2 regions of the Geobacillus sp. DSP4a genome follow, and region 2 is predicted to be linked to the other one. Evidence: a T-box and tRNA genes for the amino acid it is inferred to sense, from the RefSeq annotation. Region 2 holds a T-box; the other holds one or more tRNA genes.
What was found. A T-box is a leader RNA that pairs with one kind of tRNA and senses whether it is charged. The one in region 2 lies ahead of ETC02_RS02965 (valine--tRNA ligase), so its partner is inferred to be a tRNA-Val.
Positions count from the first base shown of each region.

Region 1: it has a tRNA-Val gene. The T-box ahead of ETC02_RS02965 (valine--tRNA ligase) is inferred to sense a tRNA for this amino acid. The anticodon was not compared.

Region 1 is NZ_SDLD01000023.1:72-15,859, forward strand. It holds partial or broken rRNA gene ETC02_RS09485 (16S ribosomal RNA) at 1-230, opposite strand, end outside; tRNA gene ETC02_RS09490 (tRNA-Ala) at 314-386, opposite strand; tRNA gene ETC02_RS09495 (tRNA-Pro) at 399-472, opposite strand; tRNA gene ETC02_RS09500 (tRNA-Arg) at 477-550, opposite strand; tRNA gene ETC02_RS09505 (tRNA-Leu) at 554-639, opposite strand; tRNA gene ETC02_RS09510 (tRNA-Gly) at 655-729, opposite strand; tRNA gene ETC02_RS09515 (tRNA-Leu) at 741-825, opposite strand; tRNA gene ETC02_RS09520 (tRNA-Lys) at 840-915, opposite strand; tRNA gene ETC02_RS09525 (tRNA-Val) at 1,337-1,412, opposite strand; rRNA gene rrf (5S ribosomal RNA) at 1,421-1,537, opposite strand; gene lysS (lysine--tRNA ligase) at 2,045-3,529, opposite strand; gene dusB (tRNA dihydrouridine synthase DusB) at 3,860-4,858, opposite strand; gene ETC02_RS09545 (helix-turn-helix domain-containing protein) at 4,874-5,095, opposite strand; gene folK (2-amino-4-hydroxy-6-hydroxymethyldihydropteridine diphosphokinase) at 5,047-5,574, opposite strand; gene folB (dihydroneopterin aldolase) at 5,576-5,935, opposite strand; gene folP (dihydropteroate synthase) at 5,928-6,782, opposite strand; gene pabC (aminodeoxychorismate lyase) at 6,779-7,654, opposite strand; gene pabA (aminodeoxychorismate/anthranilate synthase component II) at 7,662-8,237, opposite strand; gene pabB (aminodeoxychorismate synthase, component I) at 8,243-9,664, opposite strand; gene cysK (cysteine synthase A) at 9,783-10,709, opposite strand; gene hslO (Hsp33 family molecular chaperone HslO) at 10,796-11,674, opposite strand; gene ETC02_RS09590 (type III pantothenate kinase) at 11,689-12,465, opposite strand; gene ftsH (ATP-dependent zinc metalloprotease FtsH) at 12,598-14,496, opposite strand; gene hpt (hypoxanthine phosphoribosyltransferase) at 14,591-15,136, opposite strand; gene tilS (tRNA lysidine(34) synthetase TilS) at 15,148-15,788, opposite strand, start outside.
Region 2 is NZ_SDLD01000005.1:15,439-31,226, forward strand. It holds gene ETC02_RS02960 (bifunctional folylpolyglutamate synthase/dihydrofolate synthase) at 1-612, opposite strand, end outside; gene ETC02_RS02965 (valine--tRNA ligase) at 828-3,470, opposite strand; T-box leader at 3,571-3,806, opposite strand; gene ETC02_RS02970 (hypothetical protein) at 3,946-4,134, shown strand; gene ysxE (spore coat protein YsxE) at 4,173-5,204, opposite strand; gene spoVID (stage VI sporulation protein D) at 5,247-6,296, opposite strand; gene hemL (glutamate-1-semialdehyde 2,1-aminomutase) at 6,415-7,704, opposite strand; gene hemB (porphobilinogen synthase) at 7,725-8,699, opposite strand; gene ETC02_RS02995 (uroporphyrinogen-III synthase) at 8,700-9,467, opposite strand; gene hemC (hydroxymethylbilane synthase) at 9,464-10,396, opposite strand; gene ccsA (cytochrome c biogenesis protein) at 10,412-11,230, opposite strand; gene hemA (glutamyl-tRNA reductase) at 11,241-12,605, opposite strand; gene ETC02_RS03015 (LiaI-LiaF-like domain-containing protein) at 12,772-13,257, shown strand; gene yihA (ribosome biogenesis GTP-binding protein YihA/YsxC) at 13,299-13,886, opposite strand; gene lon (endopeptidase La) at 13,883-15,788, opposite strand, start outside.

The sequences.
Region 1 (15,788 bases), on a different contig from region 2:
TGACAGCCCAAAGGCCGCCTTTCAACCGAAGACCATGCGGTCTTCGGTGTTATCCGGTATTAGCTCCGGTTTCCCGGAGTTATCCCGGTCTTGCGGGCAGGTTGCCCACGTGTTACTCACCCGTCCGCCGCTGACCAAACAAGAGCAAGCCCTCGTTCGGTCCGCTCGACTTGCATGTATTAGGCACGCCGCCAGCGTTCGTCCTGAGCCAGGATCAAACTCTCCAAAGAAAGTTGATTGGCTTTTGCTTCGGCCCATGCGAACCTCCGCTTTTCGTCGCGCTTCGTTTCGTTCAGTTTTCAAGGAACGATAATGGAGCCTATCGGGATCGAACCGATGACCTCCTGCGTGCAAAGCAGGCGCTCTCCCAGCTGAGCTAAGGCCCCATGCGGCCGCTATCGGGAAGACAGGATTTGAACCTGCGACCCCATGGTCCCAAACCATGTGCTCTGCCAAGCTGAGCTACTTCCCGCTAACGCGCTCGAGAGGATTCGAACCCCTAACCTTCTGATCCGTAGTCAGATGCTCTATCCAATTGAGCTACGAGCGCAAGTGCCGAGGGCCGGACTCGAACCGGCACGGTAGTTACCTACCCCAGGATTTTAAGTCCTGTGCGTCTGCCAATTCCGCCACCCCGGCTAATAGGCAAATAAATGGAGCGGAAGACGGGACTCGAACCCGCGACCCCCACCTTGGCAAGGTGGTGTTCTACCACTGAACTACTTCCGCCCAAATCATTATGCGGGTGAAGGGACTCGAACCCCCACGCCCGTAAAGGGCACTAGACCCTGAATCTAGCGCGTCTGCCAATTCCGCCACACCCGCAAATATATAGTTGGTGGTGAGCCATGGAGGACTCGAACCTCCGACCCTCTGATTAAAAGTCAGATGCTCTACCTACTGAGCTAATGGCTCATGGGTTCAATAACACTCCGAGACAACGATGTCCCTTCCTCTACTAGCATATTCGAAGATGTCAGATGCGTCGGGACAACTCGCAGCCAACTCGATGATGTAACGCTCGTTGCTCTACCTACTGAGCTAATGGCTCATGGTTGGGTATACACTCACAGTGAACGATGTCCCTTCCTCTGCTAGCGTATTCGAAGATGCAAGATGCGTCGGGACAACTCGTAGCAAACTCGATGATGCATCGCTCGTTGCTCTACCTACTGAGCTAATGGCTCATGGTTGGGATAACACTCTAAGCTTCATTTCACTCTACCTGCCCCTTCCTCTACAAGCTTATTCGAAGAAGTCAAGTGCGTCGGGGCAACTCGCAGCGAACTCGAAGATGCAACGCTCGTTACTGAGCTAATGGCTCATGGTATATAAATGGTGGAGGATGACGGGATCGAACCGCCGACCCCTTGCTTGTAAGGCAAGTGCTCTCCCAGCTGAGCTAATCCTCCACGCTGTTGCCTAGCGACGACCTACTCTCGCAGGGGCGCTGGCCCCAACTACCATCGGCGCTGGAGGGCTTAACTTCCGTGTTCGGGATGGGAACGGGTGTTTCCCCTCCGCTATCATCACTAGGCAGTCAACAGAACAGACAAGTTATATTATAATCAAATTTGTTTGCTTGTCAATATCCTTTTGTGCGTCATTATTGACGTCTCACGTGCTATCATAATATAACACACTGAAGAAAGCTTGTCAACTCATTTCGTTTTTTGTTTTGTTCTCAAAAACAACATTGCTCATTATATACATTCTATGACTAAAAGTCAATCGTCGAACGAAAATTAGCGTTGGTACGTGTTATAGGCAAATGCGAGTGGTGTATGATGCAAATATGATTTGCCAAGACGATAGTAATGATCAACGATTTTCCGGTTTAGATCTTCCCATTTGTCTAGGACGGGCGGCAAATTGAGAAACTTTGCAACACTATAACTTCGTTCCTTTCGATTTCTCAAAAACCAAACGAATCCGTTGTTTTTCACCGGCCTTCTTAGGGGCTGGCAGCAGCCGGCTTTTTCTTGAATCGAGTTCTCATAACAAACTGTCCCCTGCCGTTGTTCGCAACAGGGGACGATCGTGGTTATTTATGGCGCATTTGCGGGAAGAGCAATACATCGCGAATGGACGGTGAATTGGTCAAAAGCATGACTAACCGGTCGACCCCGATCCCGAGTCCGCCCGTCGGCGGCATGCCGTATTCGAGCGCTTCGAGGAAATCTTCGTCCATTTCGTGCGCTTCATCGTTTCCTTGTTCGCGCTCCTTCAGCTGCTCCTCAAACCGTTGACGCTGATCGATCGGGTCGTTTAGTTCCGTAAAGGCGTTCGCATGTTCGCGCCCGACGATGAACAGCTCAAACCGATCGGTAAAGCGCGGGTCGTCTGGGTTTTTCTTGGCTAATGGCGAGATTTCGACCGGGTGGCCGTAAATGAACGTCGGCTGGATCAGTTTATCCTCTACTTTTTGTTCAAAAAATTCATTGACGATATGGCCGAACGTCATGTGCGGCGCGACTTCGACACCGTGTTCTTTGGCCAGCTCCCGCGCCTCTTCGTCGCTCATCTGCCGCCAGAAATCGACGCCGACATATTCCTTGATCGCATCGATCATATGGAGGCGCCGCCATTCAGGCGTCAAGTCGACAAGATGTTCGCCGTACTGGATTTTTGTTGTGCCAAGCACTTCCGTGGCAATATGAGCGATCAAGTTCTCCGTTAATTTCATGATATCGCGGAAGTCGGCATACGCCTCGTACAATTCGAGCATCGTAAACTCCGGGTTATGGCGGGTGGAAATGCCTTCATTCCGGAAAACGCGCCCGATTTCATACACTTTTTCCAAGCCGCCGACGATGAGCCGTTTCAAATGCAGCTCGATGGCGATCCGCATATACAGCGTCATATCGAGCGCATTATGATGCGTAATGAACGGGCGCGCCGCCGCACCGCCTGCTACGGCGTGCATCATCGGTGTTTCGACTTCCAAGTAGCCATGGCTGTCAAGATAGCGGCGCATCGATTGAATAATGAGACTGCGGGTGATGAACGTCTTTTTGCTCTCCGGATTCATAATTAAATCGAGGTAGCGTTGGCGGTAGCGCTGCTCGATATCTTTTAAGCCGTGGTATTTTTCCGGCAGCGGACGCAGCGCTTTTGTTAAAAATTCATACGACGATACTTTGATCGAAAGTTCGCCGACCTTTGTTTTAAACATCGTGCCGCGCACGCCGACGATGTCGCCGAGGTCGGAGATTTTAAACAGCTCGTATTGCTGTTCGCCAACATCGTCTTGGCGGACGTAAATTTGAATTTGTCCCGTCACGTCCTGGATGTGAGCAAAGCCCGCTTTTCCCTTGCCTCTCTTTGTCATGATGCGGCCGGCGACGGCGACTTCGATTTGTTGCTCTTCGAGTTCCTCTTTTGACAAATCTCCGTACAGTTCAAACAGCTCTTCCGCTTTATGCGTGCGCTCGAACCGTTTGCCAAACGGATCGACACCCAATTCCTCAATTTTTTTCAGCTTTTCCCTGCGGACGCGCAGTTGGTCGTTCAATTCTTCATGGCTCATACCTCATTCACTCCATTTAGCGATTTTTTACGAAAAATACTGCCAGCACCCGCTGGCAGTCTTCCGCTGCATGAACGTCATCTCCGTTGTGTGAACTACCCGCCACCTACGCTTCGCTTAGAGGTGAAGGCTTCAAGCGACTTGTGCGTGTTCGCCGAACGGTAAGCCACACACCAGAACCCTTTACGCTTCCCTTCGTTCCGAAGGTGTCCGTTCTAGCCATATTCTATCCTATTCGTTGGCTAACGCCAACCAACATTCATCTCCCACTTACTCACTGGGTTACACCCTTCGCGTTCCTTGAGGTGGGAGACTTCTTTCGGAAATCCGTTAAACGGCTTCGGCGTTCGCCGCCCGGCTTTCCGCTTCTTCGGCGACTTGAAGCAAGAGCGCGGCCAATTCGTCCCGCGTCTCGCACTCGTTGATGGCGTTGCGGATTTTCGCTGCCCCGCGGATGCCTTTTAAATACCAAGCCGCGTGCTTGCGCATTTCTTTCACCGCAATGTACTCGCCTTTAAGGGCGATCAGACGGTCCAAGTGCAGCAGGCAGACATCGATTTTTTCCCTTGGGGTCGGTTCGGGAATGAGCTCCCCTGTTTCTAAATAGCGGACCGTGCGATAAATCATCCACGGGTTGCCGAGCGCCGCCCGCCCGATCATCACGCCGTCAACCCCAGTTTCTTCGAGCATCCGCTTGGCATCCTGCGGCGTTTTGACATCACCGTTTCCGATGACTGGAATGTTGACGGCCTCTTTGACTTGCTTAATGATGTCCCAATTCGCCTTCCCTTCATACATTTGCACCCTTGTCCGTCCATGGACGGCGACGGCTTTGCCGCCGGCGCGTTCGACCGCTTGGGCGTTTTCAACAGCGTAAATATGTTGGTCATCCCAACCGATTCGCATCTTGACCGTGACGGGTTTTTCGACGGCGTCGACAATGGCGGCGACGACATCGTAAATTTTGTTCGGGTCGAGGAGCCATTTCGCTCCGGCATCGCAATTCGTAATTTTCGGCACTGGGCAGCCCATGTTGATGTCGATAATATCGGCATTTGTATTTTTGTCGACAAATTTCGCTGCTTTGACAAGTGTTTCCTTTTCACCGCCGAAAATTTGCAAGCTGAGCGGCTTTTCGCGTTCGTCGATATAGAGCATATTTAACGTCTTTTCATTGTTGTATACGATTCCTTTATCGCTCACCATCTCTGCGCATACAAGACCGGCGCCGAACTCCTTTACGGTCAGGCGGAAAGCCGAATTGCACACGCCTGCCATCGGCGCAAGGACGACACGGTTTTGAATTTCCACATCACCAATGCGAAACATAAAAACGCCTCCTTTCTACCTGTTTGATTCGAACTTTGGCGGTGCCAGCTCCTCAACCGATACGTTCAGCCGCTCGGCGATCTGTCCGACAAGCGTGTCGGACGGCATCCGGTTCCCCCGTTCAATTTCGCCGAGAATCGAAACGGAAATGCCGAGTTCCTTGGCCAACTTTTCTTGTGTATATCCTTTCAGCTTTCGAAAAGCGCGAATACGTCTTCCCCATCTTTCTGCTTCCATACACGAACTCCTTTTTTGTCGGGTAGTCGGTCAATAATGTCTGCTAACGGTTCCGGAACGTTCGGTATTGTCAAATGGGAATTGATCTCGAGCAACGGGATTAAAACAAACGCCCGCTCCGCCATGCGCGGATGCGGAATGACAAGTCGCTCTGTCTCAATATTTTCATGATTGTACAACAAAATGTCAAGGTCTAACGTGCGCGGCCCCCAGCGAGTTTCCCTTTTCCTGCCAAATTCCTGTTCGATTTGTTGCGTCACGTCAAACAAAGCAAATGGCGACAAAGCGGTCGCCACCTCAATCACCATGTTTAAAAACTTGTCTTGGTTGACGTAACCGACCGGGTCGGTTTCATAGATGGACGAACCCGATGTGACAAAAATTCCCTTATGGCGATGAAGCGCCGCGACGGCTGAACGCAAATAGTACGCACGATCTCCAAGGTTGGAACCTAAAGCAATATACGCAATGTTTTCCATCTTACCGCCCCCTGTAGATTTCAACGGCGACATGCTGATAATGGCCGCGAATGGGCGGATTCGGCTTGATTACTTTCACCGTGCACCGCTGAACGGCGGGGAAAGCGGCAAGCAGCTCATCCGCGATCGCCTCGGCAACCGCTTCGATCAAGGCGAGCGTCCTCTCTTCCACGATCGTCCGACAGCGCTCGTATACTTCCGCATAGTTCACCGTATGCTCGAGACGGTCGCTCCGGCCGGCTGGACGCAAGTCGAGCTCAAGGGCCACATCGACCAAAAACCGCTGGCCGAGGACGTTTTCTTCTCGGAGCACTCCGTGATAACCGTAAAATTCCATACCTTGAATATAAATTTTATCGATGGCCGCTCTCTCCTTTCCCGAGCATCGCATCCATCATTTTCGCCATGCGGGCGATCGGCAATACGTCATGGACGCGGACGATATGCGCCCCCTTCACGATGCCAAGGCAAACCGTCGCCCCCGTTCCTTCGACCCGCTCCTCAACCGGCACATCGAGCACATGGCCGATAAACCGTTTGCGCGATGTGCCAAGCAAAAGTGGGTATCCCAAAGCAGCAAACTCATCGAGACGCCGCATCACTTCCAGGTTATGTTCAACCGTTTTGGCAAATCCGATCCCCGGATCTACAATAATGTTTTCCTCTTTTACTCCCGCCTGTTTGACAATACGGATGCTCTCCTTCAAGTCGGCGATCATGTCGGAAATGAGATCGCGGTATGCCATATCGTGACGGTTGTGCATTAAAATGATCGGCACTCCGTACGAAGCGGCGACGTGGGCCATATCCGGATCGGCTTTGGCGCCCCAAACGTCGTTGATGATATGCGCTCCCGCTTCAATGGCCTGCCTTGCGACCTCGGCTTTATACGTGTCGACGGAAATCGGCACGTCCACCGCATCGGCGATCGCTTTGACTGCCGGAATGACGCGCTGTAGCTCTTCATCAAGCGGCACTGGATCCGCCCCCGGACGAGTTGATTCACCGCCGATGTCAATGATGTCGGCTCCTTCCGCCACGAGCCGTTTCGCATGCTCGACTGCTTTTTCCACTTCATAAAACCGGCCGCCGTCGGAAAACGAGTCAGGCGTCACATTGACAATGCCCATGATCAACGTTTTTTGGCGCAAATCCAGCTCATGCCCGCGGCATTTTAATACAAAGGAACGCGTCATCGTTGCCATCATTCGTTCATCCTTTCTTTCAGTTCGTTCCTCGTCCATAATGTATCGGTAAAGCGGCGGTAATGATGTTGCAGCGAACAGGTCACCGGGCCATGTTTTCCGCTATAAGAGCGGCGGCCGATGCGGTGAAGCGGCACAATTTCCTGCAGTGAATTCGTAATAAAGACCTCATCAGCCTCCTGCAAATGGGACAGGGGATACGCTCCCTCTTTAATCGGGATATGAAGCCGTTCGAGCAAGGCGATGACGAACTGCCTCGTAACGCCGTTTAATATGCCAACAGACGGCGCCGGGGTGTAGACAACGCCGTCCTTGACCCAAAAAATATTCGAAACGATTCCCTCGGCTACTTGCCCGTCCCGATTTAAAAAAATGCCTTCCACATCCACACGGCGGCCAAGCTCCCACTTTCCAATTATATTGTTTAAATAATGATGCGATTTTAACCGTTCATCGCCTTCAGGGCTGTTCCGCCTCGTTGTTAAAACGACCCCTTCTTTCCCTTCTGGAGGGGCGGATGGCGGCAGCGGCTTCATATAGACGATCACCGTTGGATGGCTATACTGCTCCATCGACAAGCCAAGACCGCCAACCCCAGCCGAGACGTTGAAACGTACATAGGCGTCCTGAAGACCATTGGCCCTGAGCAACCGCTCGATGATCCCGAGCGCCTCCGCACGGCTTACCTGCTTTTGGATGCGCAACTCGGAAAGCCCGCGATTTAGCCGCGCTAAATGATCGTCAAGCAAAAACGGATGTCCCTCATACGTGCGGAACGTCTCAAACAAGCCGATCCCGTATAAAAAACCGTGGTCAAACGCCGAAACCCTCGCCTCCTCATACGGGACAATCTCCCCATTGACATACACATACATATGCCCATCACGCCTTTTTGTACGTATCAATAAAATTTTTCAGCAGCTGCATCCCATGGCTGGTCATAATCGACTCCGGGTGGAACTGTACTCCTTCGATTGGCAATGTTTTATGGCGAATGGCCATCACTTCGTCTTCGTCCGTCCAAGCCGACACGATGAAACAGTCTGGAAGCGTCTCTTTCTCAACGATAAGGGAATGGTAGCGCGTCGCTGTAAACGGGCTTGGCACGCCGCGGAAAATCGTTTCCCCGTCATGGTAAACGGACGACGTTTTCCCGTGCATCAGCCTTGGGGCACGGATGACGCGGCCGCCAAACGCCTGGGCGATCGCCTGATGGCCGAGGCAGACGCCAAAAATCGGGATGCGGCCGGCGAAGCGATCGATAACGGCCAAGCTGATTCCCGCCTCATTCGGTGTACATGGGCCGGGGGAAATCATGATAAAATCGGGATGAAGCCGCTCAATCTCGTCCACCGTAATTTCGTCGTTCCGCTTTACAAGCAGCTCTTCGCCTAAAACCCCTAAATATTGCACCAAATTGTACGTAAACGAATCATAGTTATCGATCATGACGATCATCCTTCTCACCTCATGCTCTGAAATAGAGTCTCTGCTTCGCTCAGCTCTTTCGCCTTCCAGAGGGCAGCGGCTTTTTTCAAACATTCTTTGTACTCGTGCTCCGGGTTGGAATCGATGACAATGCCTGCGCCTGCTTGCACATGGGCCAGCCCGTTTTTCACAACCATCGTGCGGATGGCGATGTTTAGCTCCATATTCCCTTGAAAATCGATCCAGCCGATCGAACCGGTGTACAAACCGCGGCGAACCGGCTCCAATTCTTCGATGATTTCCATCGTCCGCACTTTCGGAGCGCCGGTGATCGTTCCGCCGGGAAACATCGCACGAATAACAGAAAACGCATCATGTTCCGGAGCCATGATGCCGGATACGTGGGAAACAATATGCATCACATGCGAATACTTTTCCACCGTCATCCACTCATCGACACGCACCGTCCCATAGACACAGACACGCCCAAGGTCATTCCGCTCAAGATCAACGAGCATGGCGTGCTCGGCCCGCTCTTTTTCGCTGGCTAGCAGTTGGCGGGCGATTTGCCCGTCTTCCGCTTCCGTGCGTCCGCGCGAGCGGGTTCCGGCTATCGGGCGTGTTTCCAGCCGTTCTCCCTGCTTGCGGACGAGCAGCTCCGGCGAACCGCTGACAATTTGACATTCAGGGGTATGCACATACGCCATGTACGGCGACGGGTTAATGGTCCGCAGTTGTTTGTACACAGCGAACGGGTGAGTCAACAGCGGACGGGACTGGCGCACCGACAAATTGACTTGGAACACATCGCCCGCTGCAATATAATGTTGAACGCGGCGGACCGCTTCCATAAACTGCTCCTTTGTCATGGAAACCGATGGACAAGCCGATGAGACAACGGACGGCCAAACCGGCGGGCTGCTTCGCTCTTCAAGCCACAGCCGTTCATACATCTCCAACCGCCGCTCCGCTTCTCCTTCTTCCCCTTCATCTGCATAAGCGAGCAAATGAAGGCGATCGGTTTGATGATCGTAAATCGCCACATCGTCAAATACAAAAAACTGCATAGACGGCAGCTGCAAATCATCTACAGCCAGCGATGGAAGCCGTTCGATATAACGAGCGGCGTCATAGCTGATATAGCCGACCAACCCGCCTTGGCACGGGAGCGGCTCCCCCTCCCCCGGCGCCACACGTTGTGAAAACCATTGCTGCAGCAACTCGAGCGGCGGCCCGTTCAGCACCGTTTCTTTTCCACGATAGATAATGGACAGCTGATGCCCGGCGGCACGAATGATCCCGCTCGGATTGAGGCCGATGATGCTGTATCTTCCCCCTTGTCCGCTCTCCAGCAACACGTGGTGCCGCCGGCCGTATGCCAGTTGCTCATACTGATAAAACCAATCCCGCCCGCTGTAATGAATGGTCCGCTTCAGCCGCCTTCGTCTTTGTTTCATCACAGCCAACCCCTTTACGACGCTCATCATTATCCTTATTGTACAATGAGTCGGCGCTCATATCACCCATAAATATAAAAAAGTTCGACAGGGTCACCCCTGCCGAAAGTAAAGCTGCTTAGTCTTCGAATTGGTAAAGCGGCGTGCTCAAATAGCGCTCCCCATTGCTCGGGATGATGGCAAGCACTTTTTTCCCTTTGCCGAGCTCTTTCGCCACCTTCAACGCTGCATGAATGGCAGCGCCGGACGAAATGCCGCCAAGGATGCCTTCTTCGCGGGCGGCGCGGCGGGCAGCCGCAAACGCTTCTTCCGTCGTTACCGTAATAACCCCATCGTAAATGCTCGTATCCAAAATATCTGGAACAAAGCCAGCGCCGATCCCTTGGATTTTGTGCGGGCCCGGTTTTCCTCCCGACAAGACTGGGGAATCGGCCGGTTCAACGGCGTAAATTTTAATGTTTGGGTAAGCTTCGCGCAACACTTTGCCTGCTCCGGTGATCGTTCCGCCCGTGCCAACGCCGGCAACAAACGCATCAAGCTGGTCGCCCATTTGCTCCACGATCTCTTTCCCGGTCGTCAAGCGATGGATTTCCGGGTTCGCCTCGTTTTTAAATTGCTGCGGCATAAAATAGCCATGCTCGCGAACGAGCTCTTCCGCTTTTTCGATCGCACCACGCATTCCTTGAGCGCCCGGCGTGAGCACCAGCTCAGCTCCATACGCCCGCAACAGGTTGCGGCGCTCCAAGCTCATCGTATCCGGCATGACCAACACTGCTTTGTATCCTTTCGCCGCCGCGACCATTGCCAGCCCGATTCCGGTGTTGCCGCTTGTCGGTTCGACGATCGTATCGCCTGGCTTCAGTTTTCCTTCTTTTTCCGCCGCCTCAATCATCGCCAATGCAATCCGGTCTTTGACGCTGCTGCCCGGGTTCATAAATTCCAGTTTCAAATACACATCCGCGCTGTCTTCATCAACGATGCGGTTCAGTTTCACGGCCGGCGTATCGCCGATCAATTCGGTTATCGAGTTGACTGTGCGTGCCATGGTTCCACCTCTAATCCCCATTAATTTTATCGACTTTGTCTCCAATGTATCAACTATTGGCGTAATTGTCAATCATTTTACTGTTTTCATTCTTTTTTTGCGAGTTGTTTCAACTGTTCCAGCTCCGCTTTGTCGAAATGGTACGTTTCATTGCAAAAATGGCACGACGCTTCCGCCTGCCCTTCCTTGTCGATGATATCTTGAATCTCCCCTGGCCCCAGGCTGATGAGCGCATCCGCGATCCGCTCGCGCGAACAGCGGCAGACAAATGACACCGGCATCGTCTCCAACACCCGGACGCCGCCGCCTAATTGTTCCAATATTTGCTCCGGTGTTAGGCCGTTTTCAATCATGCGCGACACAGGCGGAATTTGTTTCAACCGCTCCTCAATGCGGCTGATCGTTTGTTCTTCCGTTCCAGGCATCAATTGAATGATAAACCCTCCCGCGGCCCGGATCGTGTAATCGGGGTTGACGAGCACGCCGACGCCGACGGACGACGGGATTTGCTCGGAAGAAGCGAAATAATAGGTGAAATCCTCACCGAGCTCCCCCGAGATGATCGGCACTTGACCGGTGAAAAAGTCGCGCAGCCCGAGGTCTTTGACGACCGTCAGCATCCCGTTTTTGCCGACCGCCCGCGCGACATCGAGTTTCCCGTGTTCATTCAGCTCGAAATGCACGTGCGGATTGGTCACATAGCCGCGCACTTCCCCTTTGGCATTGCTGTCGATTAAAATCGTGCCGATCGGCCCGCCGCCATCAATTTTGATGGTCAACGTTTCATCCCCTTTTAACATTGCTCCCATCATAACGCCGGCCGTCAGCGCCCGTCCGAGCGCCGCCGAGGCGGTCGGCCACGTTTGATGGCGGCGCTGCGCTTCCGCCACCGTCTCCGTCGTCCTTGCCGCATACGCCCTCACCTGTCCGTCATAGGCGAGCGCTTTGACTAAGTAATCTCCCATCTTCACCAAACCCTTCATCCTTTTTTCTCGGTGTTTTTCTCGTACAACAATTTTAAGCCTGTCAGCGTCAAAAACGGATCCACGACATCGATCACGTCCGATTCGCCGGCAATGAGAGGCGCAAGGCCGCCAGTGGCGATGACTTTCGGCGGAACTTTGCTTTTCGCCTTCATGCGCGACACGATGCCTTCCACTTGTCCAACATATCCGTATAAAATGCCGGCCTGCATGGCGCTGACTGTATTTTTGCCGATGATATCGTCCGGACGGGCGATTTCAATGCGCGGCAATTTTGCTGCCCGCGCAAACAGCGCCTCCGTCGAAATCATAATTCCCGGGGCAATAGCCCCTCCCATATATTGTTTATGTTCGTTAATATAACAATACGTCGTCGCCGTGCCAAAATCGACAATAATGAGCGGGCTGCCGTACAAATGGATGCCCGCGACCGCATTGACGATCCGGTCGGCGCCCACTTCGCGCGGATTATCGTATTTAATGTCCAGCCCGGTTTTAATGCCCGGTCCGACAACGAGCGGCTTTACGTGGAAATATTTTAAGCACATGCGTTCAAGGGCAAACATAATCGGCGGCACAACCGAAGAAATGATGATGCCGCGGATGTCGGAAAACTGCAAGCCGACATGGCTCAAGAGCGCCTTGATGGTCATGCCATACTCGTCTTCCGTTTTCGCCCGGCTCGTCTCGATGCGCCAATGGTGTTTTAATTCATCGCCGTCATAAACCCCCAACACGGTATTGGTGTTGCCGACGTCCAACACAAAAATCATGGCCTCATTCCCCACTTTTCTTCAATAAGTTCCTTTCTCTATCATATCATACTTGACTTTCCCGCGGAAAAAAACAGCGCCAACCTACGGAGCCGCGGCTAAAAAAAAGATGCCTCTGAATAGAGACATCGATTACTCCTCTTTCTTTTGAATATTGATTTTCACGTCGATGTCGCCCTTGCCTGCTTCATCGCGGCCTTTGCGGTCGGGCGGCAGCGTGCCGTGCTCAAATAAATGTTTAATTTGTTCCGCATCAAGCGTTTCGACTTCCAACAACGTTGTGGCGATTAGATCCAGTTTGTCACGGTGCTGCGTTAAAATCTGCTTCGCCTTTTCGTAGCACTCTTTAATGATGCGCTGGATTTCCAAGTCAATTTCGTAAGCAATTTTATCGCTGTAATTTTGCTCATTATGCAAGTCGCGTCCTAAAAACACTTGCCCGCTCGGTTGGCCGAATTGCAGCGGACCAAGCTTTTCGCTCATGCCGAACTCCATCACCATCCGGCGCGCGATGTTTGTCGCCCGCTGAAAATCGTTGTGGGCCCCCGTGCTCACTTCGTTGAACACGATTTCCTCGGCGACGCGCCCGCCGAGCAGGCCGGTGATTTTATCCATTAATTCGGCTTTCGTCATAAAGTACCGGTCTTCTTTCGGCAGCATGACCGCATAGCCTCCGGCTTGGCCGCGCGGAACGATCGTCACTTTATGCACCATTTCCGCGTCGGCAAGCACCATGCCGATGACCGTATGCCCAGCTTCGTGAAACGCGACGATCCGCCGCTCTTTTTCCGAAATGACGCGGCTTTTTTTCGCCGGTCCGGCAATGACGCGGTCGGTCGCCTCGTCGATGTCGCTCATGTCGATTTTCTTTTTGTTGCGGCGCGCTGCAACGAGCGCCGCCTCGTTCAACAAGTTTTCCAAATCGGCGCCGGAAAATCCCGGCGTGCGCATGGCGATCGCCTTCAAATCAACCGACTCATCGAGCGGCTTGTTGCGGGCATGCACGCGCAACACCGCTTCGCGCCCTTTCACATCCGGCCGGTCGACGGTAATCTGCCGGTCGAAGCGGCCCGGGCGCAACAGCGCCGGGTCTAAAATGTCCGGCCGGTTTGTTGCCGCAATAATGATGATGCCTTCATTGCCGTTAAAACCGTCCATTTCCACAAGCAGCTGGTTGAGCGTCTGCTCCCTCTCATCGTGGCCGCCGCCAAGGCCGGCGCCGCGCTGGCGGCCGACGGCGTCAATCTCGTCGATGAAAATGATGCACGGTGCGTTCTTTTTCGCTGTTTCAAACAAGTCGCGCACGCGCGAAGCGCCAACCCCAACGAACATTTCTACGAAATCCGACCCGCTGATCGAGAAAAACGGCACGCCCGCTTCCCCGGCAACTGCGCGCGCCAACAACGTTTTCCCGGTCCCCGGCGGCCCGACAAGCAACACCCCTTTTGGAATGCGGGCGCCGAGTTCGGCGAATTTGCGCGGATCTTTCAAAAACTCAACAATTTCCACGAGCTCTTCTTTTTCCTCGTCCGCTCCAGCCACATCGCGAAAACGGACCTTCCGCTTGTCATCCGTATACAGCCGCGCCCGGCTTTTGCCGAAATTCATCACCCGGCTGCCGCCGCCTTGCGCCTGATTCAAAAGGAAGAAAAACAAAATAAACATAATCACAAACGGAATGATGGAAGTGAAAAACGTCACCCATCCGCTCGTTTCATCCGCAGGCACAACTTCCACCCGCGTCCGTGCCGCCGCCGCATCGATGCGGTCCAGCACTTTGTCGCTGTTCATGACATAAGTGGAAAAATACTGACCTTCATTGTATGTTTTCAATCGGCCTTTGATTTCATATACGCCGCGCTCCGGCTTAATGGAAAACGACTCAACGTCCCCGTTTTCCAGATGAGTGATAAACGCATCGTACGTCATCGGCTCAGCCCGCTGGTTCGTGCCGTTAAAAAAGCTGACGACGCCGATCACGACGAGGAAAATCAGCAAATAAAAGATGGTGTTGCGGAAAATCCGGTTCATTTCTTGCCTCCTCCCATATGAAACACACTATACTCAATACTAGCATAGAAATTTGCTTAAATACAAACAATTCGGCCGGTGCACGACAATCGCTTCACTTTTGGTACACTTCTGGCTTTAAGACGCCGATAAACGGGAGGTTGCGGTATTTTTCAGCATAATCGAGGCCATAGCCGACAACGAATTCGTCGGGGACGGTAAATCCAGTGTAATCAGCCTGAATATCCGCCTTCCGGCCCGACGGCTTGTCAAGGAGGGTGACGATTTTAATCGAATTCGCTTTCCGGTAGCGGAACAAATCCACCAAATAACTGAGCGTCAACCCGCTGTCGATAATGTCTTCAATGATCAAAATGTCGCGGCCCTCAACCGATGTATTTAAGTCTTTGACAATTTTCACTTCACCGGATGAAACAGTCGCATTGCCGTAGCTTGACACATCCATAAAATCCATTTCCAAGTATGTATCGATATGTTTGAGCAAATCGGCCATAAACGGCATCGCCCCTTTGAGGACGCCGACGGCGAGCGGAAAACGCCCCTCATACTCTTTCGTCAACAAGCCGCCCAGTTCTTTGACTTTCGCCTGAATTTCCTCCTCAGTGATCAACACTTTTTGAATATCGTCTTTCATTCCCATCTTTTTTCCTCCTAGCTGTTCATCGCCTCATAATGGAGCAGGATATAACGGGCTTGCCCGCGGTCTTCGGCTTCAAAAGCCGATTTTTTCAGCCCTGGCACCCAGAGAATGCGGCCGTCGGCATCTTCGACGATCGGCCAGCCATCCCTTTCCGTCCGCGGAACTTTGGCTTCAATGAAAATCTCTTTAATTTTTTTCGTGCCTCCCGTCCCTTTCAGCACCATCCGGTCGCCCTCGCGGCGCGTCCGCACGCGAAGCGGAAGGGACACCGCATCGGGGTCAACCACAAACGAATCGTTTCCCAGCCGTCCCTTCGGATAGTGTTCCCTAAATTCACTCACGATTGCACCACCGGTTGGGAGGGGCAATAGCGCTGGAACCGGCAAGTCAAGCTGATAGCTTGGAGCGCCGCTTTGGACGCCAAACGTAAACAAACAGCGGTCATACGAGCGGATCGCTTTGAGCCCTTTTGGCAAATCAATTTGTCCGGAAGGGCGGGCGCGTTCGCAAAGCATCAGTATATGACCGATATGTACAAAAGTCAACGCCGCCGGAACGGCGTCGTAAAGGCGAAGCAGCAAAAGCTGCAACACCCGACGCTGCAACGGCCGAGGCAATGCGAGAAACGGGCGGAGATGCAACACAACTTCAT
Region 2 (15,788 bases):
CGGTTCCTTCACCGCCGTCACAAGCGGCACGCCCGATTTGATGATTCCGGCTTTCTCCGCGGCGATTTGCCCAAGCGTATCGCCTAAAATGTTCATATGATCGTAGCTGACGTTTGTAATGACGGAAACGAGCGGATAAATGATGTTGGTTGAGTCCAAGCGGCCGCCGAGCCCGACTTCAATGAGCACGATGTCTTGAATGTTCTGTTTTCCAAAATAATACAGCATCATCGCCGTGATCACTTCAAACTCGGTCGGTCCGCCAAACTCTGTTTGTTCCAACTCATCGGCAAGCGGCTGAATGACTCGCACGAGCTCGACGATCTCTTGATCGGAAATCGGTTCGCCGTTGATGCTGATTCGTTCGTTAAACTGCTCGACATACGGCGAGGTGAACGTGCCGACCGAATAGCCCGCCGCCTGCAAAATCGAGCGCAAATAGGCGACCGTTGACCCTTTGCCGTTCGTTCCCCCGATATGGACGGCGCGGACGCGGCGTTCCGGGTGGCCGAGTTGTTCCATCATCCATTCCATCCGTTTCAATCCCGGTTTCATGCCGAGCCGCAGCCGCCCGTGAATCCAAGCGACTGCTTCTTCATACGTTCGAACCATGTTCATCGTCCTCCTTGTTTGTTGCTGTCTTGCCCATGCTGCCGGTTTCATGCGGCAGATGCGCCACACATCGAGAAGCGTGGCGAAAGCGAGTATATGTTGACAACAAACCTCTTCCCAGAATATGACAAACCTTCCATCATGATCCATCGAAAAAGACGAATCCACAGGAAAGCGGATTCGTCTTCATCATAATCAACCGCCAGATCGTTTGTCTACCGTTTGAGCTCGGCGAGGCGCGCCTTGACGGCTTCTCGTTTTTCGATGTAATCTTGCCGCTTGCGCCGCTCTTCTTCGACGACATGAGCCGGCGCTTTCGCCAAAAAGCCTTCATTCGCCAGTTTCTTTTCGACGCGCTCGACTTCTTTGTTCCATTTGTCAAGCTCTTTTTCAAGCCGCTTCATTTCTTCCTCAATATTGATCAATCCTTCAAGCGGCATGATGAGCTCGGCGCCGGTGACGACCGCCGTCATCGCTTTGTCCGGCGCGGGAACGTTTGTATCAATCAAGAGCTCGCTCGGGTTGCAGAACCGCTCAAGATAGGCGCGGTTTTTCATGAGCGCCGCCCGCACTTGTTCATCTTTCACCTTAATATAGAGCGCAATCGGCTTGCTCGGCGGCGTGTTCACTTCGGCGCGGACGTTGCGGACGGCGCGGATGATGTCGACGAGCATCCGCATTTCTTCCGCGGCTTCTTCGTTCGACAGCTCAGGGCGCACTTGCGGCCACGGAGCGACGGTGATCGATTCGCCTTCATGCGGCAAGTTTTGCCAAATTTCCTCGGTAATGAACGGCATGAACGGGTGAAGCAGGCGCATCGTGTTGTCGAGCACATACGCCAACACGGAGCGCGTCGTCTTTTTCGCCGCTTCGTCGTCACCGTAAAGCGGCAATTTCGCCATTTCAATGTACCAGTCGCACAAGTCGTCCCAAATAAAGTTGTACAGCGTACGCCCCGCTTCGCCGAATTCGTATTTCTCAGCGAGCTTCGTCACCGTCTCGATCGTTTCGTTGAGACGCGTTAAAATCCAATGGTCGGCGACCGTTTTTTCGCCGCTCAAATCAAGCTCCTCGTACGTCATGCCGCCCATGTTCATCAAGGCAAAGCGCGAGGCGTTCCAAATTTTGTTAGCAAAATTCCACGTCGCTTCGACTTTTTCTGTGCTGAAGCGCAAGTCTTGCCCCGGCGAGCTGCCGGTCGCCAAGAAGTAACGGAGCGCATCGGCGCCGTACTGGTCGATCACATCCATCGGATCGACGCCGTTGCCGAGCGATTTGCTCATTTTCCGCCCTTGGGCGTCGCGGACGAGGCCGTGGATGAGCACGTCTTTGAATGGACGCTTTCCGGTGAATTCAAGCCCTTGGAAAATCATGCGCGACACCCAGAAGAAAATGATGTCATAGCCGGTGACCAGCACATCGGTCGGGTAGTAGCGCTTGTAATCCGGCGAGTCGGTATCCGGCCAGCCCATGGTCGAGAACGGCCAAAGCGCCGAGCTGAACCATGTATCAAGCACATCGGGGTCTTGTTCCCAATTTTCAATGTCCGCTGGCGGCTCATGGTCAACGTAAATTTCGCCTGTTTCTTTATGGTACCATGCCGGGATGCGATGCCCCCACCAAAGCTGGCGCGAGATGCACCAGTCGCGGATGTTTTCAAGCCAATGCAAATACGTTTTTTCAAACCGTTCCGGCACGAACTGCACTTTGCCGTCCGTTTGCTGGAGCTTGATGGCGGCTTCGGCGAGCGGCTTCATTTTCACGAACCATTGCGTCGACAAATACGGTTCAATAACTGCGCCGCTTCGTTCGCTATGGCCGACCGAGTGAACATGCTCTTCAATCTTAAAGAGAACGCCTTGTTCTTGCAAATCGCGGACGATCCGTTTCCGGCATTCAAACCGGTCAAGCCCTTGGTATTGCAAGGCGTTTTCGTTCATCGTGCCGTCTTCGTTCATGACGAGAATGCGCGGCAAGTTGTGGCGGTTCCCGATTTCAAAGTCGTTCGGGTCGTGCGCCGGCGTAATTTTGACCGCCCCAGAGCCGAACTCCATGTCGACGTACTCATCGGCAATGATCGGAATTTCACGGCCGACGATCGGCAGCTTGACCGTTTTGCCGATCAAATGCTTGTACCGCTCGTCATCCGGATGCACGGCAACGGCCGTATCGCCGAGCATCGTCTCCGGACGGGTCGTCGCCACTTCGATGAAGCCGGAGCCGTCGGCGAGCGGATAGCGCATATGGTAGAGCGCGCCTTTCACTTCTTTATAAACAACCTCAATGTCCGACAACGCGGTTTTCGTCACCGGATCCCAGTTGATGATGTATTCGCCGCGGTAAATGAGCCCTTTCCGGTAGAGCGAGACGAACACTTCGCGCACCGCTTTGGAAAGCCCTTCGTCAAGCGTAAACCGCTCGCGCGTGTAATCAAGCCCAAGCCCTAACTTCGCCCATTGACTGCGAATATGGCCGGCGTATTCTTCCTTCCACTTCCACGTTTCTTCTAAAAATTTTTCCCGGCCTAAATCGTAGCGCGACAGCCCTTGCTGGCGCAATTTTTCCTCGACTTTCGCCTGGGTGGCGATGCCGGCGTGATCCATTCCCGGAAGCCACAGGACGTCATACCCTTGCATCCGCTTCATGCGCGTAATGATGTCTTGCAGCGTTGTATCCCACGCATGCCCTAAGTGCAATTTGCCGGTGACGTTGGGCGGCGGGATGACGATCGTAAACGGTCGTTTGTTCGGATCACCGGTCGCTTCAAAAAATTTTCCTTTCAGCCACCATTCGTAGCGCCCGGCTTCAACGGCGCGATGGTCGTATTTGGGCGGCATCGACACTTCGTGCTGTGCCATGTTTCATTTCCCTCCTTCAACATGATGGACAATGCGGCCGACGGCGGCTTCCCACTAAGCAATGCCGCACAGCCGGCAAGCAAAAAAGCCCCTTTCATCCAAAAAGGACGAAAGGAGCTGCTTTCGCGGTACCACCTTTTTTCTTAAGCCCAAAGGCTTAAGCGCTTCATTGGCATAACGGCATGATGCCGGCTTCCTCTACTCGGCAGCAGCGCCTTTCAAAGAAGCAGCTCAAGGGCGACCTTCCAGCAGCCGTCATCCTAGGAAATCTCGCAGCTTCTGATTTCCCTCTCTGCAGGCGCGGACCGCTGTACTCCTCCCCGTCTTCGCTTTTGTCATCATTGTTCGATTATTATACTACCATTGTCCATCATCTTTGCCAAGTTTTTATTTATTTATTCCATTGGCCGGCGGTTGGTGACAAACATTTTGTTGTTTCATATTGTATAGTAAACCCGGGAAGGAGGGAACACCGATGCGGCGATTCAACCCGTATTCATGGCCGCCTTGGCTTCGGCAAGTGCGCGCCGTCTGCGCCCAAGTGATCATCCCGCTCACCATTTTTCAAGCGATCCGCACTATTTTTCTGCCAACGACGTTTGATGTCATTTTATTGGCCATCTTCGTTTTCATTGCCGTGGCGCTCCATCTGGAATGGATTTAGTGGGACGCCATTTTGTTTGGGCTGCATTCAAAATCGATTTAACCATTGCTGCTTTCATCCGCCGGCGGTTCGTTGTCCACCGCTTCTTCCTGCTGCCGCGCGGCGTCGCGTTGGACAAGGTGCATAACGAGCGCCTCCATATTTTTGAACGCCAAATAACGACGCTGCAACGCGGCCACATATTCCCGTTCGTTCCGCTCGTTCCGCGAAGCGGCCTCATACCGCTCCAAACAGCGGACAAACCCACGCGGCTCCGCCAAATGGCTGTATAAAAACGCCCGCTCCCCGTCGGACAGCGGCAGCTCCTTCTCGTACTCCCCCATCCCTTCAAGCCACTCGCGCCCAAGCGGCGGCATTGTCTGTACGTGAAAACGGAGCGCGGCGATCACATCAAAGAGCGGCGAATTCCAATGCGCCCGCTCCCAACTGATCCAATACGGCGGGAGATGGTGGGAGAGGCGCGCTTTGCCGTGCACCCAGGCGATGCGCCATTGCTTCGTCTCTTCGAGCGTCTCTTCCCACACATCGAGCCGTTCTTCAGCGAACGAGTACGCGCGCATCACCTCATGAAAATAGGTGCAGCATTGGAGCTGAAACGGAGACATGTACCACGCCGCTTCGTACCGCTCAATCCGTTCTTCCCAAACCATCCGCGCCCGTTGCCATTCGTCCTTTTTTTGCTTTCGGTACGCCGCCGCCTCTTCCTCACTCACCTCGATCGTACGGACGGTGGCGCGATGGAGGCGGGCGAGCTCGCGAAAAAAGGCGTCCACCGCATCCTTCTCCACCTTTGATTCGCCGCCATGCCATGCTTGCAAATAATAAAGACGGCCGCCTTCTGTGGCAAACAGCGACCGCCGCCGCGTCAGGTAAAGCGGGAGACAACGGGGGCCGCCATGCTGGAGAGACTGCCAAACGGCGGCGGCTTCTTGCTCGCTTTCAAGCGGCTTTAAGGCGAAAACACCGCGGTTCGTGTATACCTTGACGGCTTTGCCTCGCTGCTCCATGCGCTCTGGACGAAGACCGTACTGGGCGAGCACAGCCTCATATCGGTCAGCCTGTGCGGCCATTCGTTACGCCCCCTTACTGATCAGAAACGGAAAGCGTCCCTTTCAGGCGAAAGGACGGCTTCCCGCCATGGCCGGAATATAGAGCAGCTGCCCCTCGTGCATGTCATCTGGGCTTTCCAAATCATTGGCGCGCAAAAGCTGTGAGACGGTCACATCATACCGTTCGGCAATCTTGTCCAATGAATCTCCTTGCTGGACGATGCAAATTTTCAGTTTCGTAAACTCTTTCTCCTCGCTTTTCGCAAACAGTTTCGTCAAGTAAAGCGCATTTTCGCTTTTTGTTTTCGTTTCTTCTTCTTCCTCAACCGCCTTTTTCGCCGCCCCGATCGATACCTTCGCCTCAGTTGGCGGCAGCAGCGAAGCGATGTCTTCCTCCGTCTGTGCGCTGACCGCCTTCGTTTCCGTCTCAAGCGGCAAAAACGGCTCTTTGGCCTCCTCTTCTTCCTCAGCCTCCGTTTCTTCATGACGCATGGCGGCCGGCTCCATGACGGAAACCGTCGTTTCGTCGGCGGCAAAAGCCGGCTGTTCATCCGCCTCATCGGTGAGATCATCCACGGAAGCAAACGCTTCCTCACCGGCCGCTTCCTTGCGGGCGATTGATTCAAACGGGGCAAACAGCGGCTCATCGTCCTCCTCATCGTCCGGCAAATCATCGTCAAGCGGCGCTTCACTGATGCCGCTGATCGAAATGTCGGCAGTGATCAGCAATCTTCCGTTTTCATCCAAATCATAATCAAACGATTCAACCGTCACGTACACATCCTCAAGGGAACGAATGCGGTTTTTTGGAATCGTAATATCGATTGGAAAGCGGTGCGACAGTTCGCTGATCCCGTCTTCGCGCACCGAAATGTGCTGAATGAACCGATAACCAGCCAGCTCAAACACGTCGTCATCCGCTTCAGCCTGCCCTTCGCCCGCTTGGTGGAATTCGCCGCTCAACTCAAGCGCGCCGCGGATCGTAATATATTGGTCGTACTCATCGACGGAAATGACCGGATCAAGAGAAATGGATAAAAACTCGGCGACTTCCTGTCCTCTTTTAAACCAGACCGATTCTTCCAATGAAAAACGCAAATACGATTGCTCCAACCGGGCCTCCTCCTTCCGTCCCTTCGGCAAATAGTTTCTATGACATTATCCATTGTATGAACGGAAACGAGGCGGTATGATAAAAAATTGGGCTGCCGACGGTCGGCAGCCCCTTTCCTTATCCGCGCAGACGGGCAAACACCCGCTCAGCAGCGGCAATCGTATATTCAATATCATCATCACTGTGCGCCGTCGACAAAAACAGCCCTTCAAATTGCGACGGCGGCAGGAAAATGCCTTCATTCGCCATTTCCCGGTAATAAGCGGCAAACAGCTCCAAGTCGGACGTTTTCGCTGTCTCGTAGTTGACCACCGGCTCGTTCGTGAAGAAAAAGCCGATCATCGACCCAGCGCGGTTGATCGTATGCGGGATGTCGTATTTCTCTGCTGCCTGATGAAGCCCATCCGCAAGGCGCGCCGCTTTGCGGCCAAGCTCTTCGTACGTTTCCGGCGTCAGCTGGCGGAGCGTCTCGTACCCGGCCGTCATGGCGAGCGGATTGCCGGAGAGCGTGCCGGCTTGGTACACCGGACCGCTCGGTGCGACGAGCTCCATAATTTCTGCTTTTCCCCCATACGCCCCAACCGGCAAGCCGCCGCCGATCACTTTGCCAAGGCACGTCAAATCCGGCTCAATGCCATAATACCCTTGGGCGCAGTGGTAATCGACGCGGAACCCGGTCATGACCTCGTCGAAAATCAATAAGGCTCCGTATTGTTTCGTCACCTCGCGCAGCCCTTCCAAAAAGCCAGGCACTGGTGGAACGACGCCCATATTGCCGGCGACCGGTTCGACGATCACCGCGGCGATGTCTTCGCCAAACCGCTCAAACGCATAGCGGACGCTGTCCAAATCGTTGTACGGCACCGTGATGGTATGCTGGGCGACCGATTCCGGCACGCCCGGGCTGTCCGGCAGGCCGAGCGTCGCCACGCCGGAGCCGGCTTTAATGAGCAGCGAATCGCCGTGGCCGTGGTAGCTGCCTTCAAATTTGATAATTTTGTTGCGCTTCGTGTAGCCGCGCGCTAAGCGGAGGGCGCTCATCGTCGCCTCCGTACCGGAGTTGACCATCCGCACGATTTCCACCGACGGCACCCGCTCAATCACGAGCTTGGCGAGCTCATTTTCAAGCAATGTCGGAGCGCCAAAGCTTGTGCCTTGTTCCACCACGCGCTTCAACGCTTCCACGACCTGCGGGTTGGCATGCCCTAAAATGAGCGGACCCCATGACAGTACGTAATCAATGTACTCATTGCCGTCAATATCGTAAATTTTCGCTCCTTGGCCGCGCGCCATGAAAATCGGCGTCATCCCGACCGACTTGAAGGCGCGCACCGGGCTGTTCACCCCGCCCGGCATCAATTTCACCGCTTCTTCGTAAGCGGTTTTTGACCGTTCGTAGCTTCGCATGCTTCCGCCCTCCTCTCTCTCTATTCAGCCAGCCAGCGGGCGACATCTTTGGCAAAATACGTAATGATCAAATCCGCGCCCGCCCGTTTCATCCCTGTCAACATTTCCATGACGACCGGCTTCTCATCGATCCAGCCGTTTTGCGCCGCCGCTTTGACCATCGCATACTCGCCGCTCACGTTATAGGCGACAAGCGGAAGCGGAAAACGGTTTTTGACGTCGCGGATAATATCCATGTAGGCAAGCGCTGGCTTCACCATCAAGAAATCAGCGCCTTCTTTGACATCCGACTCCGCCTCGCGAAACGCCTCAAGGCGGTTGGCCGGATCCATTTGGTACGTCTTCCGGTCGCCAAACTGCGGCGCGCTGTCGGCGGCATCACGGAACGGGCCGTAAAATGCCGAAGCGTATTTGATTGCATACGACATGATCGGCACATACTCAAACCCTGCTTCATCAAGCCCACGGCGAATGGCGGCGACAAAGCCGTCCATCATGTTCGACGGCGCGATGATGTCGGCGCCGGCTTGCGCTTGGCTCACCGCCGTTTTGGTGAGGAGCTCGAGCGACGGGTCGTTCAGCACGCGCTCGTTTTCGACGACGCCGCAATGGCCGTGGCTCGTATATTCACATAAACACGTATCCGCAATGACGACTAGATCTTTGTGTTCAGCTTTGATTTGGCGGATTGCCCGCTGAACAATCCCTGTTTCGCAATACGCCTGCGAACCGACTTCATCTTTTTCATTCGGCACACCAAACACCATGACGGCGGGAATGCCAAGCTTGGCGATGTCGTCCACTTCCTCAGATAAACGGTCAAGCGATAAATGGTAAACCCCTGGCATCGACGGCACTTCCCGCTTAATGCCGCTTCCCTCGACCACAAACAGCGGATAAATGAGATCCTCGACGCGAAGATGCGTCTCACGCACCATCGCCCGAATCGCAGCCGTTTGCCGCAAACGGCGATGGCGGTCAAATGACAGTGCCATTCATCGTCCCTCCATGGAAAAATATTGTTCCATCGCTTTGATTATACCATCCGTGGTGTAATCCGTCGGACAAATATGGACCGGAATGCCCGCCCGCTCGGCCGCTTCTTTCGTCACCGGTCCGATGCAGGCGACCGCAACACCGGAAAGAAGGGCATCCACTTCTTTGTCGAGAAGGCGGACAAGGCTGTCAACCGCCGACGGGCTCATCAAGGTGACCGCATCAAGCTCCCGCCGGCGCAGCAGCGACAACAACCGCTCCCGGCCGTTTTCATCAGGCTCGGTCTCATACACCGTGAGCTCGTCGACCGCGGCGCCGGCGTTTCGCAACGCCTCAGGCAAGGTCGGGCGCGCCAAATTGCCTTTGACAAACAGCACCCGGTCGCCTTGTTTGACGCGCGTCATGAGCAAGTCAGCCAGCCGTTCAGCGGTGTAATCATCCGGCACAAGCGCCGGGGAAAGACCATGCTCGGCGAGCGCCGCCGCTGTTTTCCGGCCGACGACAGCCATCTCCGGCAGCGGCCGCGGCAACGAAACGTGCGGAAAAAAGAAGCGGACGGCGTTCGCGCTTGTGAAAACGAGCCAACGGTATTCGCCAAGCCGCTCAACCATAGAAGCGATTTCTTCCGGCGCCGCCGGTCGGATGGCAATGAGCGGGATCTCGACCGGCACGGCGCCGACAGCGCGCAGCTTGGCAGAAAACGATGCCGCCTGCTCTTTGCCGCGCGTCACGAGCACCGTTTTGCCGGCGAGCGCGCTGTGTGTCATGATTGGCTCAACTCCTGTTTCACCCGCTCGATGAGCGCTTTCGCCCCTTGTTCGATCAAGACAGCAGCCGCCTGTCGGCCGACCGCTTCCGGATCGGCGCCAGTGACGATTTCTTTATACATTTCTTTGCCATCCGGGGAGGCGACAAGCGCGGTAAGACGCACCGTCCCCTCCTTCACTTCCGCGTAGCCGGCAATCGGCACTTGACAGCCGCCTTCCATTTGCTGCAAAAAGGTGCGCTCCGCCCGAACAGCCCGCTCGGTTTGCTCGTCGTTTAACCGGCTGAGCCATTGGCGCAATTCGTCATCATCCTCCCGGCATTCGACCGCCAGCGCCCCTTGGCCGACCGCCGGAACACAGACATCAAAAGGAAGATAGTCGCTGATGACGTCATCGCCCCAACCCATGCGCGCAAGACCCGCCGCCGCTAACACGATCGCATCGTACTCTTCGCTTTCGAGCTTCGCCAACCTTGTGTCAATATTGCCGCGAATCCATTTGATCGTCAAATCCGTGCGATAGGCAAGCAACTGCGCCGAACGGCGCAAGCTGCTCGTGCCAATGACCGACCCAGGCGGCAAGTCGGAGAGCATCCGGTTTCCTTTGCTGACAAGCACATCGCGTGCATCTTCGCGGCGCGGAACCGCACCGATCACTAAACCTTCGGGCAGCACAGCCGGCATATCTTTCATGCTATGGACCGCCATATCGATGCCGCCGGCGAGCAATTCATGCTCAATCTCTTTCACAAACAACCCTTTGCCCCCGACTTTCGAGAGCGTAACATCAAGCACCCGATCTCCTTTCGTGACGATTTCTTTCACTTCAAACGTAAACGGCGCCCCAAGCTGTTTCAATTCGTTGATCACCCACTTCGTCTGGGTCAAGGCAAGCTTGCTGCGCCGCGAGCCAACGACAATGTTCCGCATCTCGTTCCACCTCGATTACGAATACCAGAAATGAAATTTTGACAAACTGCCAAACAAGAAAAAGTTGACAAGCAAAAATAAAAACGAACCGATATTCCATAGCGCGATCGCCTTCCCTTGCATCTGCCGGACGGCTCGCTTGTAAAAATAGACGCCATAGACGAGAAGAACGACAAACGACCCGAGCACTTTCGCATCATACCAATGGAAATGGTCGATTTGAATATACGCCCAAATCACGCCAAGAATGAGCCCTAATAACAACATAGGCAAGCCGAGCGCGTTTAAAACATACGACAAACAATCAAGCCGCGACAAATCCGCCATGCGCCAAAGGCGCGCCCCCCACTTTTTCTTTTTCAGCAAACTGTACTGCAACATGTAAAGCACCGAAAACAGAAACGACAGCGTAAACGCCGCATACGCTCCGAGCGAAAGGGTGATGTGGATGATCAGCAGCTCCGAGACGAGCCGCTCCGCAACAGCCGGCGACTGCGAAGACGGTGCAAACGTATGAATGGCCAAAATAAAAAAAGCAAGCACGTTCGTAAAAAAGACGATGAAATCGACGCGCAGCAGCCGATTGATGACGAGCGACAGCGTAATGAGCAGCCAAGCGTAAAAATAAAGCCCTTCCGACATCGTTAAAATCGGAAAGCGCTTCGTCTCCATGATGCGAGAAACAAACGTCACTGTCTGCAAAAGCCACACAATAGAAAGCAACCAGAAGGCGATGTCGTTCGCCTTCCGGTTTTGTTGCAAAAAATCGATGAAATAGAATAGGATCGAAGCGATGTAAAGCAAAATGGACAACTCATACAACAGCGCCACCATCCATCCCACCTTACAGCTGCCATGATGGGCGGGCGGCACGGACCGCTTCCGCGTCTTGTTCATCGCATTGTACGGATTTCGCCTGCTCTATATGCCGCTCGGCTTTCACCGCATCTTCGATATTGAAAATTTTCATAAACAGCAAAAGCGCCTCCTCGGCATTCGGGCCGGCGGCGAGTTCCTTCGCCTGCAAAATCGGATCGCGGAGCAGCTGGTTAATAATGCTTTTCGTATGCTTATTCAACACTTTCCAGTCGCGCTCCGACAAATGCGGCAGTTTCCGCTCCAAACTTTTCATCGTTTCTGCTTGAATGGCCAGCGCCTTTTCGCGCAATGCGGCAATGACTGGCACGACGCCGAGCGTCTGCAGCCATTGGCTGAACGCCATAAGTTCCGCTTCGATCATCGTTTCAATGCGAGCCGCTGCCTTTTGCCGTTCCGCCAAGTTGGCCGCCACCACATCTTGCAAATCGTCAATGTCGTACAAAAACACCGTTTCCAAATCAGCCAACGCCGGATCCAAATCGCGCGGCACCGCGATGTCAACCATAAAGAGCGGGCGGCCTTTGCGCATTTTCTCAAGCGGCGCCACCATTTCCTTCGTCAAAATATAGCCTTTGGCTCCCGTCGAGCTGATGACGATATCCGCTTCCAGCAAAGCGCATGACAATTCGCCGAGCGGCTTCGCTTCGCCGGCAAACTGCTTAGCAAGCTGTTTCGCTTTTTCAAGCGTCCGATTGACAACCGTCACCTTCCCGACGCCGCTGCCGTACAAGTTTTGCGCCGCCAGCGTCCCCATTTTGCCGGCCCCGATAATCAAGACGTGCTTGCCGGCAAGGCGGCCGAAAATTTTCTTCGCCAGCTCAACCGCCGCATAGCTGACCGATACAGCGTGCGCGCCGATGCCCGTTTCCGAGTGGGCGCGCTTCGCAAAGGTCACCGCCTGCTTGAACAGATGATTGAAAATCGTGCCGCTCGTCCCGACCTTTTGAGCGAGCAAATAGCTGTCTTTCACTTGCCCTAAAATTTGCGTTTCCCCAAGCACCATCGAATCAAGGCCGGCCGCCACGCGGAACAAATGCTTTATGGCCGCTTCTCCTTCAAGCACACGCAAATACGGAGCAATCACTTCCACTTTGACGCCAAACCATTCGGCTAAAAATGCTTTCATATAGTAACGTCCGGTATGCAGTTGATCAACCACTGCATAAACTTCCGTCCGGTTGCACGTCGAGACGATCACATTTTCGAGTACGCTTTTTTGCTCGGCGAGCTGTTTCATCGCCGCACCGAGTTCCGCTTCTGCAAACGCGAGCTTTTCGCGGATTTCTACAGGGGCGGTTTTATAGTCGACGCCAACGACTACGATTTGCACGATGCCATCCCCCTTATTGACCGAATCCCTTCCATCATTATATCACAACCGTCCATCGTTCCGATTTGAAAAAATTGTGAACATGCCTCCAAAGCTATGCTAAACTGTAGACAGTGATTATTCTATCATAAACATGTCCAAAAGGGAAACGGAGGACGCGACGATCATGAAAACCCGAACGGTATTCGCCGGCATCTTGTTCATCGGCCTCGGGCTGTATTTTCTCGCCGGACAGTTGGAATCCCCCTTTTTCCATTTCTTCCAAGGGTGGCCGGCCTTGCTTGCCATTTGCGGCGCGGCTTTGCTTGGCCAGGCGCATTCAGCGCGTGAATATGCTTACCTTTTCCCCGGCTTTCTTTTACTCGGATTTGGCGTTGAGTTGCTCCTTGCGAGTGCATTTTCGGCCTGGCCCCGCGGCGTGAACATGTTTTTTTTCCTCATCGCGTTCGCTTTTTTCGCCAGCAGCCGCAAACAAAAAGGCGGGGCCGGCTTTGGCGTGCTTTTCTTGCTTCTCGCTGTCGTGCTGACGTTTTCCGGGCGCGGCCAGCCGTTCTTTCACCTCGTCCAAGCCGGACTTTCCTCTGTCTGGAAGTTTTGGCCGCTCGGACTCATCGCCATCGGCGTCTATCTATTATGGACTAGGCGAAAATAGCCTTGGAAGTGAAAACACCAGCGGAATCGCTGGTGTTTTCGTCATGAGGCCACAAACGGCAAAAGCGCCGCCCATGCTTCGTCTTTCCCTTGTCCGGTCTCGGCGGAAAACAAAATGAGCGGGTCGCCGTCAGCCATCCGCAGCGTCTCGCGCGCGATTTTCGCGTGTTTTTGATGCTTGCCGCGCGGCACTTTATCCGCTTTCGTCGCGATGACGATCACCGGGATCTCGTAATGTTTCAAAAACTCGTACATCATCACATCGTCTTTCGTCGGCGGATGGCGCAAATCAACGAGCAGGACCGCCGCCTTAAGCACCTCGCGCGTCGTAAAGTACGTCTCCATCATGTTCCCCCATTTTTGCCGCTCCTGCTTCGACACGCGGGCGAAACCATAACCTGGCACGTCCACAAAGTAAAACGAGTCGTTAATCAAATAAAAATTCAACGTTTGCGTTTTCCCTGGCTTTGAGGAGGTGCGCGCCAAGTTTTTCCGGTTGATCATTTTGTTGATGAATGATGATTTGCCGACGTTCGAACGGCCGGCGAGCGCCACCTCTGGCCGTCCGCCGTCCGGATATTGTTCCGGCTTGACGGCACTGGTCACAAGCTCTGCTTTCTTCACATTCATCGCTTCCACCCCACCAGCGCGTGCGGCAGCACCTCATCGAGATGGGAGACGAGCACAAAGCGCAAGTCGCGCTTCACCGTTTCCGGAATGTCAGCCAAATCTTTTTCATTGTCTTTCGGCAAAATGACGGTTTTCAATCCGGCACGATGGGCGCTTAACGTTTTCTCTTTTAAGCCGCCGATCGCAAGAACGCGGCCGCGCAGCGTAATTTCCCCGGTCATGCCGACAAAGCGGCTCACCGGCTTGCCCGTCAAAGCGGAAATGAGTGCGGTGGCGATCGTAATGCCTGCAGACGGCCCGTCTTTTGGCACCGCTCCTTCCGGAACGTGAATATGGATGTCGTACGTTTCGTGAAATTTCGGGTCGATGCCGAGTTCCTCGGCGCGCGACCGCACGTAGCTGAACGCCGCTTGCGCTGATTCTTTCATGACATCGCCGAGCTTGCCGGTCAAAACGAGTTTGCCGTTTCCTTTCGCGAGCGACACCTCAATGGCGAGCGTATCGCCGCCAAACGCCGTATACGCCAGCCCGGTCGCCACGCCGATCTGGTCCTCCGCTTCCGCCTGTCCATAGCGGTATTTTCGTTTTCCTAAAAATTCTTCGAGATTGTTTTCTGTGATGACGACCCGTTTTTTCTCACCGGAGACAATGAGGCGGGCCGCCTTCCGGCAAATCGCCGCCAACTGTCGCTCCAGCTCCCGCACTCCAGCTTCGCGCGTATAATGGCGGATGATGGCAAGCATCGCATCATCGCGCACTTGCAGCGCCGCTTTTTTCAAGCCGTGCTCATCGAGCTGCTTCGGCAGCAAATGCCGCTTCGCAATATGGAGCTTTTCAACTTCGGTATAGCCCGGAATCTCGATCACTTCCATCCGGTCCAACAGCGGCTGCGGAATCGCCGCCAAATAGTTGGCAGTCGCAATAAACATTACCTTCGACAAATCGTACGGCTCTTCAATATAATGGTCGCTGAACGCATGGTTTTGTTCGGGATCGAGCACCTCGAGCATAGCGGCCGACGGATCGCCGCGAAAATCGCTTGACATTTTATCGATTTCATCGAGCAAAAAAACCGGGTTGATCGTGCCCGCCTTTCTCATTCCTTGAATGATGCGGCCCGGCATCGCCCCCACGTATGTGCGGCGATGGCCGCGAATTTCCGATTCGTCGCGCACGCCGCCGAGCGACATGCGGACAAAGCGACGGCCGAGCGCTTTGGCGATCGAGCGGGCAAGCGACGTTTTGCCGACCCCCGGCGGTCCGGCGAGGCAAAGAATCGGACCTTTTAACGATTTCGTCAGCTGTTGCACCGACAAAAACTCGAGCACCCGCTCTTTCACCTTATCGAGTCCGTAATGTTCCTCATTTAAAATGGCTTCCGCCCGCTTAATATCGTGAATGTCTTCTGTCTCCTTCGACCACGGCAAGGCGAGAAGCCAATCCAAGTAGTTGCGGATGACCGCGCTTTCCGCTGAGGTCGCCGGAATTTTTTCATACCGGTCAAGCTCCTTCAATGCCGTTTGTTTCACATGCTCCGGCATGCCGGCCGCCTCGATTTTTTCTTTCAGCTCCTCGACTTCGCCCGTTTTTCCTTCTTTTTCGCCAAGCTCTTTTTGAATCGCCTTCATTTGCTCGCGCAAATAATACTCTTTTTGCGTCCGCTCCATCGACTGCTTGACGCGGGCGCTGATCTTTTTCTCAAGCTGGAGCACTTCTTTTTCGTTGTGCAAAATTTGGATGATTTTATTGAGGCGCTCTTTCACGTCGATCGTTTCCAAAATGCGCTGCTTTTCCTCGAGTTTGAGCGGCAAATGCGAGGCGATGATGTCGGCCATGCGCCCCGGCTCGTCAATGTCGACGATCGACGCGTAAATATCGGCCGACAGCCGTTTCGACAAGTTT